Regions from separate parts of the Bradyrhizobium sp. CCBAU 53340 genome, predicted to be linked through region 2. Evidence: predicted binding sites of a transcription regulator. Region 2 holds the regulator's gene; each other region holds the start of a gene.
What was found. The regulator PhoB, encoded in region 2, activates phosphate uptake and scavenging genes when phosphate is short. The targets are predictions, from matches to a motif close to TGTCATNNANCTGTCAT.
Positions count from the first base shown of each region.

Region 1: the regulator PhoB is predicted to act here: its motif matches at 1,973-1,989, upstream of XH89_RS06400 (YdcH family protein).
Region 3: the regulator PhoB is predicted to act here: its motif matches at 1,727-1,743, upstream of phnF (phosphonate metabolism transcriptional regulator PhnF).

Region 1 is NZ_CP030055.1:1,362,661-1,365,891, reverse strand. It holds gene XH89_RS06410 (EAL domain-containing protein) at 1-220, opposite strand, end outside; gene XH89_RS06405 (NAD(P)/FAD-dependent oxidoreductase) at 426-1,529, shown strand; gene XH89_RS06400 (YdcH family protein) at 1,705-1,887, opposite strand; gene XH89_RS06395 (YdcH family protein) at 2,216-2,422, shown strand; gene XH89_RS06390 (hypothetical protein) at 2,542-2,760, shown strand; gene XH89_RS06385 (hypothetical protein) at 2,780-3,031, shown strand; gene XH89_RS06380 (GGDEF domain-containing protein) at 3,034-3,231, opposite strand, start outside.
Region 2 is NZ_CP030055.1:7,477,875-7,481,105, reverse strand. It holds gene pstB (phosphate ABC transporter ATP-binding protein PstB) at 1-539, shown strand, start outside; gene phoU (phosphate signaling complex protein PhoU) at 551-1,267, shown strand; gene phoB (phosphate regulon transcriptional regulator PhoB) at 1,282-1,995, shown strand; gene XH89_RS35475 (GcrA family cell cycle regulator) at 2,086-2,598, opposite strand; gene XH89_RS35470 (aspartate aminotransferase family protein) at 3,055-3,231, shown strand, end outside.
Region 3 is NZ_CP030055.1:932,413-935,643, reverse strand. It holds gene phnE (phosphonate ABC transporter, permease protein PhnE) at 1-838, shown strand, start outside; gene phnF (phosphonate metabolism transcriptional regulator PhnF) at 964-1,692, opposite strand; gene phnG (phosphonate C-P lyase system protein PhnG) at 1,813-2,277, shown strand; gene phnH (phosphonate C-P lyase system protein PhnH) at 2,282-2,890, shown strand; gene XH89_RS04370 (carbon-phosphorus lyase complex subunit PhnI) at 2,895-3,231, shown strand, end outside.

The sequences.
Region 1 (3,231 bases), 1.6 Mb from region 2:
CGGAATGGATCCACAGCGCGATGGCGACCAGGAACGCACAGACGGCAACGCCCCCGATCAGGGCTTCCCAGATCAGATTGGGATCGATATCGCCAAGATGGCTCGGCGGCGTGAGGCCGTCCGCATAGGCGCGCGAAGGCGCGACCGCGCTGGTCAGGCACACGACGGCCTGCACAGCAATCGGAAGCATGCTGCCTTCGTGCCAGTTCTTCTCAGCCATCAGCCACCCGCGATTTCAACTGCGGATTGTCTGGCTTCACGGGTTTGGATCGGGTAAACGCCTGTACGTCCAACAGAAAAATGTGACGTGAAATACGGCAATTGCCCTGACATGATAAATGCTTCCTTAACGGAAATCGGCCGCGTAGCACGTTTTCCAGGCAACCCGGCGCCATCGGCCCCTTCAGCGGGACTTCTGCAAAACCATGGATAGGGTCGACTGCGTCGTCATCGGAGCCGGCGTCGTCGGGCTCGCGGTGGCCCGGAAGCTCGCCCAGGCGGGACGCGAGGTGATCGTGCTCGAAGAGGCCGAGGCCATCGGCACCGTCACCTCCTCGCGCAACAGCGAGGTGATCCATGCCGGGATCTACTACCGGGCCGGAAGCTGGATGGCGCGCATGTGCGTCAGCGGCAAGCATGCGCTTTACCGCTACTGCGGCGAGCGCGGCATCCCACACAAGAACTGCGGCAAGCTGATCGTCGCGACCAATCCGAAGGAAACCGAGAAGCTGCAATCGATCAAGGCGCACGCCGAGGCCAATGGCGTGCTCGACATGCAGTTGCTCTCCGGCGAGGCCGCGCGTGCGCTGGAGCCGGCACTGGCCTGCGACGCCGCGCTGCTGTCACCGTCGACAGGCATCATCGACAGCCATGCCTACATGCTCTCGCTGCGCGGCGAAGCTGAGGAAGCGGGCGCGGCCTTCGCGTTTCACACGCCGCTGATCCGCGCCAAGGCGGAGGCCGGCGTGATCGAGATCGAAGCCGGCGGCGAAGCGCCGATGACGCTGCAATGCGACCTGCTCGTCAACGCCGCCGGGCTTTCGGCCACGACCGTGGCACGCCACATCGACGGCATGCCGATCGACCGGATTCCGCCGGCCTATCTCGCCAAGGGCAATTATTTCAGCTGCAATGCGCGCGCGCCGTTCTCGCGCCTGATCTATCCCGTGCCCGAGCCCGGCGGGCTAGGGGTGCATCTGACGCTGGACATGGCAGGCCAGGCGCGCTTCGGCCCCGACGTCGAATGGATCGAGACGATCGACTACGAAGTCGATCCGTCACGCGCCGAGCGCTTCTATCCGGCGATCCGCAAATACTGGCCGACGCTGCCCGACGGCGCGCTGATGCCGAGCTATTCGGGCATCCGCCCGAAGATCGTGCCGCCCGCAGTCGCCACGCAGGATTTTCTGATGCAGGGTCCACGCGACCATGGCGTCGCGGGTCTGGTCAATCTGTTCGGTATCGAATCGCCGGGACTGACATCCTCACTCGCGATCGCGGACCACGTTGCTGAGCTCGCAGAAATCTAGCGCCGCTTTCGAGCGAAGCGGATGCCGGTTCGCGTCAGGAAGACGCGCCCGAATAGAGATCCTCCACCGCGCAATGATGATCGCGCAGTGTACATCTGACAGCCAGGGATGAGCGCAAAAGCTCCCATCCCTGCCTGAAAGGATATGATCAAACTCTACGCTGTTACGGGGGTTACTAGTGAAGCGTGTCGCCGGTTTGCTTCAGTCGTTCGATCTGGTCCTTGACCATCAACTTGCGGCGCTTCAACTCAACAATTTGCAGGTCGTCTGTTGAAAGGTGCACGAGAGCTTCGTGCAATTCGTTTTCGAGAGTTTTGTGCTTCCGTTCCAATTCAACCAGATGTGCCTGAATTGTCATTCGAAACCTCCTCGGCAGGGGTGAACCTTGGATTCGATCCGGACAGCGAAGTGTACATCACCGATTCGTTCTGTCGATATGTATCCGTCGTCGCACCGTCATTTTTGAAAAATCATATGTAACGAACCGTGAGTAAGGAACCACTCGGCGAAAATTCCATGATATCAATGCGCTTGCGCCACGCGCTCGCGAATCGTTGAAATATCTTGCGAGGGAGCGGTGCGCGAAGGTCGCAGATCGCTTGCGATCACGCCGCGCAAGGACGATAATTTCCACAGGGCATCCACAGCCTTAATCTCAAGCCTATCGGTTTTCGGCCACCGCAGACATGACCCATGAAGACGAGCGTGAGCTCGAAGCCGAGCTCACCCGGTTGCAGCAGGAACACCGAGATCTCGATGCGGCGATCGATGCACTGCATCAATCGCCCGCCCCCGACCTGTTGCGGCTGCAGCGATTGAAGAAACGCAAGCTGTTGTTGCGCGACCGTATCGCCTTCATCGAAGACCAGATCACGCCCGACATCATCGCCTGACCCACAGCGGTTGCGGATCGCCGCGATGAATCCGCTTGACTCAAAAAGAACAAAAGAAGAACATAAGTCCACCCCGACGCCCAGGAAACGTCCAAGAACAACCCGCAAGGACACCGCAAATGTCAGTCCCAGCCCTTCTCGACAACAGCCACTATGAACAGGCCTGCGACCAGGCGATTGCGATGTGCGACGGCAATCTGCGCAGCACCATCAAGGCGCTGATCATGGCCAACGAATATCTGGAAGCCGAGCTGGAAGAATTGCAGGCGGCGATTTCGGCCGGCTGCATTCCCGAGGCATCACTCAGCAAGATGCGGGGCAAGAGCAGCGCCGCCTGAGTATTACAGGAGCAACGCCATGTCCGACGTGACCTACTACGTTGCAATGCCCTTCCTGATCGATGCCGACGGATCGCCTGTCGCGGGCGCCGCGGAGGAATGCCAGAGCTCAACGGCCGCGCTGCGGCGCGCCGAGGCTCTGGCGCACGGTGCCGGCCATATCGGCGCGGTCGCGTTCAGCCGTAGCGGCGATCCCATGACCGGCGAATTCGGTGACGCCACGCTGCTGCGCAAATTCGGCAACGTGCCGGAAGATCTGGCCACGCTGTAAAGTTAGCTGCTCACGAGCCTGATCCGCGGCTCGTGCCGCCGATGCGCCTTGCGCACATACATGGCGGCATCAGCCTCCTCCAGTGCGCGTACAGGATCGGACTGCGCGCCGAGCAGCGCAACACCGGCAGACGCGCCCGCCGTCACATGCTGGCCGCGAAAGACAAACGACAATTCGTCGATCGCCTGCTCGAAGATGGC
Region 2 (3,231 bases):
TTCTCGATCCCAAGCTCGACCTCAACCTGCTGCGCGCCCGCGTCGGTATGGTATTCCAGAAGCCGACGCCGTTCCCGATGACGATCTACGAGAACATCGCCTTCGGCATCCGGCTCTATGAGAAGATCTCGAAATCCGAGATGGACGACCGCGTCGAGAAGGCGCTGCGCGGCGGCGCGCTGTGGAACGAGGTCAAGGACAAGCTCAATGCCTCCGGCCTGTCGCTCTCCGGCGGCCAGCAGCAGCGCCTCTGCATCGCCCGCACCGTCGCGGTGCGGCCCGAGGTGATCCTGTTCGACGAGCCGTGCTCGGCGCTCGACCCGATCTCGACCGCCAAGGTCGAGGAGCTGATCCAGGAGCTGTCCGAGAACTACACGATCGCGATCGTCACCCACAACATGCAGCAGGCGGCGCGCGTCTCCGACAAGACTGCCTTCATGTATCTCGGCGAGCTGATCGAGTTCGACGACACCAGCAAGATCTTCACGTCGCCGTCCGACCGGCGCACGCAGGATTACATCACCGGCCGGTTCGGCTGAGGAGACAGGACATGGGTTCTGAACATACCGCAAAAGCCTTCGACACCGACCTCCAGGAGCTCACCCGCCTGGTCGCCGAGATGGGCGGCATCGCCGAGCGCATGATCGTCGATTCCGTCGACGCGCTGATCCGCCGCGATGTCGCGCTCGGCCAGCGCGTCGTTACCATCGACGCCGAGCTCGACGCGCTGCAGAAGAAGATCGAGGAGCGCGCCGTGCTGACCATCGCGCGCCGCCAGCCGATGGCGGTCGATCTGCGCGAGATCGTCGGCGCCATGCGCGTTGCGACCGATCTCGAACGGATCGGCGACCTCGCCAAGAACATGGGCAAGCGCGTCGCGGCGCTGGAGACGGATTTCCATCCGCTCAAGCTGTTCCGCGGCCTGGAGCACATGACCGACCTCGTGCAGCAGCAGGTCAAGTCGGTGCTGGACGCCTATGCCGCGCACGATCTGCCGGCGGCGATGGCGGTGTGGAAGGGCGACGAGGAAGTCGACGCCATCTGCACCTCGCTGTTCCGCGAGCTCCTCACCTACATGATGGAGGATCCGCGCAACATCTCATTCTGCATCCATCTGATGTTCTGCGCCAAGAACATCGAGCGGATCGGCGACCATGCCACCAACATCGCCGAGACGGTGTTCTACATGATCGAAGGCCAGGCCATCACCGACAAGCGGCCGAAGGGCGACATGACGACCTTCGCCACCACGGTCCCGAATACTTAAGGAGCGACGAGCCCATGGGCGCACGCATTATGGTTGTTGAGGACGAGGAAGCTCTCACCGAGCTTCTCCGCTACAACCTCGAGGGCGACGGCTATGACGTCGAGACGGTGATGCGCGGCGACGACGCCGACACCCGCCTCAAGGAGCACATCCCCGATCTGATCGTGCTCGACTGGATGCTGCCGGGGCTCTCGGGCATCGAGCTGTGCCGCCGGCTGCGGACCCGGTCCGACACCAAGCAGCTGCCGATTATCATGCTCACCGCGCGCGGCGAGGAGAGCGAGCGGGTGCGGGGACTTGCCACCGGCGCCGACGATTACATCGTCAAGCCGTTCTCGGTGCCCGAGCTGCTCGCCCGCGTGAAGGGCCTCTTGCGGCGCGCCAGCCCCGAGCGGCTCGCCACCGTGCTCGCTTTCGGCGACATCGAGCTCGACCGCGAAAAGCGCCGCGTGGCGCGCTCGGGCCGGCCGATCGATCTCGGCCCGACCGAATACCGCCTGCTGGAGTTCTTCCTCGAACATCCGGGCCGCGTGTTCTCGCGCGAGCAGCTGCTCGACAGCGTCTGGGGCCGCGACATCTATATCGACGAGCGCACCGTGGACGTCCATATCGGCCGCCTGCGCAAGCTGCTCAATCTCGGCCGCGAGCAGGATCCGATCCGCACCGTCCGCGGTGCCGGCTATGCGCTCGACGATCGCTTTGCCAAGGCAGAGCAGACGTCAAGCTAGCGGCACTCATGCCAAACAAAAAAGCGCGCCCAGTGGCGCGCTTTTCTTTTTGTCCCGGCCCGGGCCGGGACAATGTCGTCTCAGCAATGCTCAGCGCGTGCTCGGCTTGGCCGGCGCGCGGCGCCGATCGGCGGCCGGCTGATAGGCGACACGCGAGTGCTGGGCGCAGTAGGGCAGGCCGGACAGTGCCTTGCCGCCGCAGAAGAAGAAATCCGGGCTCGAGGGGTCGCCGACCGGCCAGTGGCAGGTCGCCTCGTTGAGTTCGAGCAGCGAGAGCCGCTGGCTCATCGGCACCACGTTGTCATAGGTAACGGGTTCGGCTTCGACCTCGACCTCGAAGGCCTGCGCCAGCGCGGTGTTGCCGCGCGCCATGGGGCGGCTCACCCGCATCATGTGCTGCGCGGGACGCGCCTTGCGCGGCCGCGGAGCTGCCGATGAGGGGCTCTTGGCCCGGCCGGACAGGCCGAGCCTGTGCACCTTGCCGATCACGGCGTTGCGGGTGACATTCCCAAGCTCAGCGGCGATCTGGCTGGCCGAAAGTCCGGCCTCCCAGAGCTTTTTCAGCTGCTCGACGCGATCGTCGGACCAGGTCAAAACCGTCATTGCACCCTTTCCTTCGCCGCGCGCCGCCATCCTGGGGCGGCACGACGAATGCCTAAGTCTCGAAAAACCCGTGCCGCCAGAATCCCTTAAGGCTCGCCGGGCGCACCAGATGCGCCCGAACGTTTACGCCGGTACATGAGGACTTATGGGATCAGAACCGCTGCACGAGATGTCGTATCTGACAAGCCAAACGCTACAATATGGCGTGACTCACGCGCAAGAGTCCGCCGACTCGCTTCCACATGTTCCGTGGCGAAAATCCCGCAAAATCGCCACCGCAAGACTACGGAATCAGCGTTTCGCGAGGCTTTCCGGGCGGCATTGACACCCGTTTCACCAGGCCTAAGATAGTCGTGCGTGCCGCCCTTAAAAGGCGGCACGTTTCGTTTTCCGGGCCGGTCAATGGTGCGTTGCGCAATGCACACATTGTCCGTCCGCAACAATCAAGTGATCGTCATGACCAACAGCGCAGCGCCGCATTTGCTCCCCGTTTTCGCCAGAGCCGACATCGGTTTTGAGCGCGGTGAAGGCGTCTGGTTGATCGCAACCAACGGCGATCGCTATCTCGATTTCACCTCGGGCGTCGCCGTGAATGCGCTTGGCCATGCCCATCCTGCGCTGGTCAAGGCGTTG
Region 3 (3,231 bases), 1.2 Mb from region 2:
GCCGCAGGACGTCGACACCGCGGCGCTCCGCGCCCGCTACCCCGATGTCTTCAGCCGCCCGGCTTCGGCACGCCTGGCGACGCCGGCGATGCTCGTCGCCGCTTTTGCGATCTTCGTGTTCGGCCTGGTCGATCTCGACTTCTCGCCGTCGCGTTTCATCTCGGGGCTGAGCCAGCTCGGCTGGATCAGCATGATGATGATGCCGCCCGATCCCGGCTCGTCGCTGCCGCTCTATCTGCAGGCGCTGGGCGAGACGCTGTCGATCGCGCTGCTCGGCACCACGCTGGCCGCTCTGCTCGCGCTGCCGGTCAGCCTGCTGGCGGCCCGCAATATTGTGCCGGGCATCGTCCGCTTCCCGGTGCGGCGATTCCTGGATTCGATCCGCGGCGTCGACACGCTGATCTGGGCGCTGGTCTGGATCAACGTCGTCGGGCTCGGCCCCTTCGCCGGCGTGCTCGCGATCGCGGTGTCGGATTTCGGCGCCTTCGGAAAACTGTTCTCGGAGGCGATCGAGGGCGCCGACCAGAAGCAGGTCGAGGGCATCCGGGCCTCCGGCGGCAGCGCGCTGCACGAGATCCGCTTCGGCCTGATGCCGCAGGTGCTCCCCGTCATCGCAGGCCAGGTGCTGTATTTCATCGAATCCAATACGCGGTCAGCCACGATCATCGGCATCGTCGGCGCCGGCGGCATCGGCCTCCAGCTCGCCGAGCAGATCCGCGTGCTGGAATGGCAGAGGGTCTCGTTCCTGATCCTGATGATCCTGGTCGCCGTCGCCGCGATCGATTTCATCTCGGGCAAACTGCGGTTTGCGATCATTGGAAGGCGGGCGGTGGCCTGATCACAGGTGCCGTAGGGTGGGCAAAGCGAAAGCGTGCCCACCACTTCTTGCGACTCATGGACAGGTGGTGGGCACGGCGCAAGTGCGCCTTTGCCCACCCTACGAGACCGGATTCGTAGAGCGGTCTACGGCTCCACCAAGAACTCCACCCGCTCCGCCGCAAAGCGCGAATGCTTGGTCACCAGCGGCTTGCCTTCGAGATCGAGATCCGTCGCATCGACCACCAGGATCGGCCGCCCGAGCGGCAGGTCGAGCCGCGCGGCATCGGTCGCATCGACGATGCCGGCGGTGATCCTGGTCGCACCGCGGCGGTAGTCCCGGATCTCGTAATGCTCGAGCATCTTCGTCATCGAGCGCGTGGCTGAAAACACCGTGCCGGCGCCCGGAAACCGCTCCGCCGATAGCCAGGTGGTGGAGACGCAGATCGGCGTGCGGTCGGCGAGGCGGATCGCCTCGATGCGCACCAGCGGCGCACCGGTCTTCAGTCCCAGTTCGCGTGCAAGCTCGCGGGTTGCGACATCGTCTGACGCCTCGATCAGCCGGCCATGCGGCTCGCGGCCTTCGGCGCCGACGATCTCCGAGAAGCGCGTGCGCGAACGCAAGGGATAGGCGAGCTTCTGGGCCTCGACATAGGTTCCGCTGCCGCGCTCGGCGCGCACGATGCCGCGCTCGGCAAGGGCTGCCAGCGCGCGGCGCACGGTATGCCTGTTGACGCGATAGGTTTCGGCGATCTCCATCTCGCCCGGCAATTTGTCGCCAGCGGCAAAACGGCCATCGGCGATGCCGCGCTCGATGCCGTCGGCAACGAGGCGCCACAGCGCGACGCCTGAAGAGGCGGTGTCCTGCATGCTCATGTCGGCGGCCAGCCTAGCCCGGAAATCACATCTTTGTCACGAAACAGTCATGGCGCTCCCGTATCAAGTTGTCTAGTATCATAGACAACTTGGATTCGACAAGTTCGGCAGAAAAATTCGGTGGATTCGGTGACCCAGCACAACACCCAGCAAGCCCAGCGTCAGGCCGCCATGGCCGTGCTGGCGCACGCGGAGGCGGGCGAGATCGCCGCCCGTCTCCGCAACGTTCCCTTGCCCGGCCATCAGGATCTGCGCGAACCGGAAAATGGCCTGGTGATGCTGCGCGGGCGGATCGGCGGCGACGGCGCGCCTTTCAATCTCGGCGAAGCCACGGTGTCGCGCGCAGCGGTGCGGCTTGCGAGCGGCGAGGTCGGCTTCGGCTACACGCTCGGGCGTGATGGCGAGAAGGCGCGGCTGATCGCGCTGTGCGACGCGCTGGTGCAGTCACGTGAATTTAGTGCTGCCGTCGAGCGCGACGTAATCGCACCGTTGCGCGAGCAGCTTATGGTCAGGCGCAAGCAACAGGCCGAAGAAACGGCTGCGACGAAGGTTGATTTCTACACCATGGTGCGCGGTGAAGGGTGAGGCCATGACAACGATTGCGGAACTGCCGCCGGGATTCGCCGACAAGGTGTTGTCGGCGCAATCGACCTTTCGCTCGGTGATGGACGCGATGGCGCGACCCGGCGCGGTCCAGCGCATCGTGCCGATGGCGGGAACCGCGGGCCCAATGATGCGCGGCACCGCTGCAATCGCGTTGACGCTGTTCGATCACGACACGCCGCTCTGGCTCGATGCGCGCATGGCTGAGAGCACTGACGTCCTGAAGTGGCTCAAATTCCACACCGGCGCGCCGGTGGTGCAAGATTCCTCGATCGCGGCCTTCGCGCTGATCAGCGACGGCGTGCTGCTGCCCAATCTCGAGCGTTTCGCGCTCGGCACCAACGAATATCCTGACCGTTCGACCACCGTCATCATTCAGGTCGAGAGCCTGGAGTTCGGGAAGAACTTCGAGCTCCGCGGCCCCGGCATCGACGGGGTCGCGACGCTGCAGGCTTCATTCAAGCCCTTCGACCTGTTCGAACAGCTGCGTTTCAACGAGACGCTGTTCCCGCGTGGCATCGACGTGGTTCTGGTCGCCGATGATGCCGTCGTGGCGATCCCGCGCACCACGCGCGTCATGAGCAAGGGAGGCTAGAGGCATGTATGTCGCAGTCAAAGGCGGCGAACGCGCCATCGAGAACGCGCATCGCCTGCTCGCCAATGCCCGCCGCGGCGATCAAGGCGTTGCGGAAGTCTCGCTCGACCAGATCTCGGAGCAGCTTGGGCTCGCCGTCGACCGCGTCATGAGCGAAGGTTCGCTTTATGACCGCGAGCTTGCGGCGCTCGCGATCAAGCAGGCGCGCGGCGACCTGATCGAGGCGATTTTCCTGGTTCGCGCCTTCCGCGCCACCCTGCCGCGCTTCGGCGCCAGCGAGCCGGTCGACACCGGCGCGATGCGGGTGCAGCGGCGGGTGTCGTCGACCTTCAAGGACATTC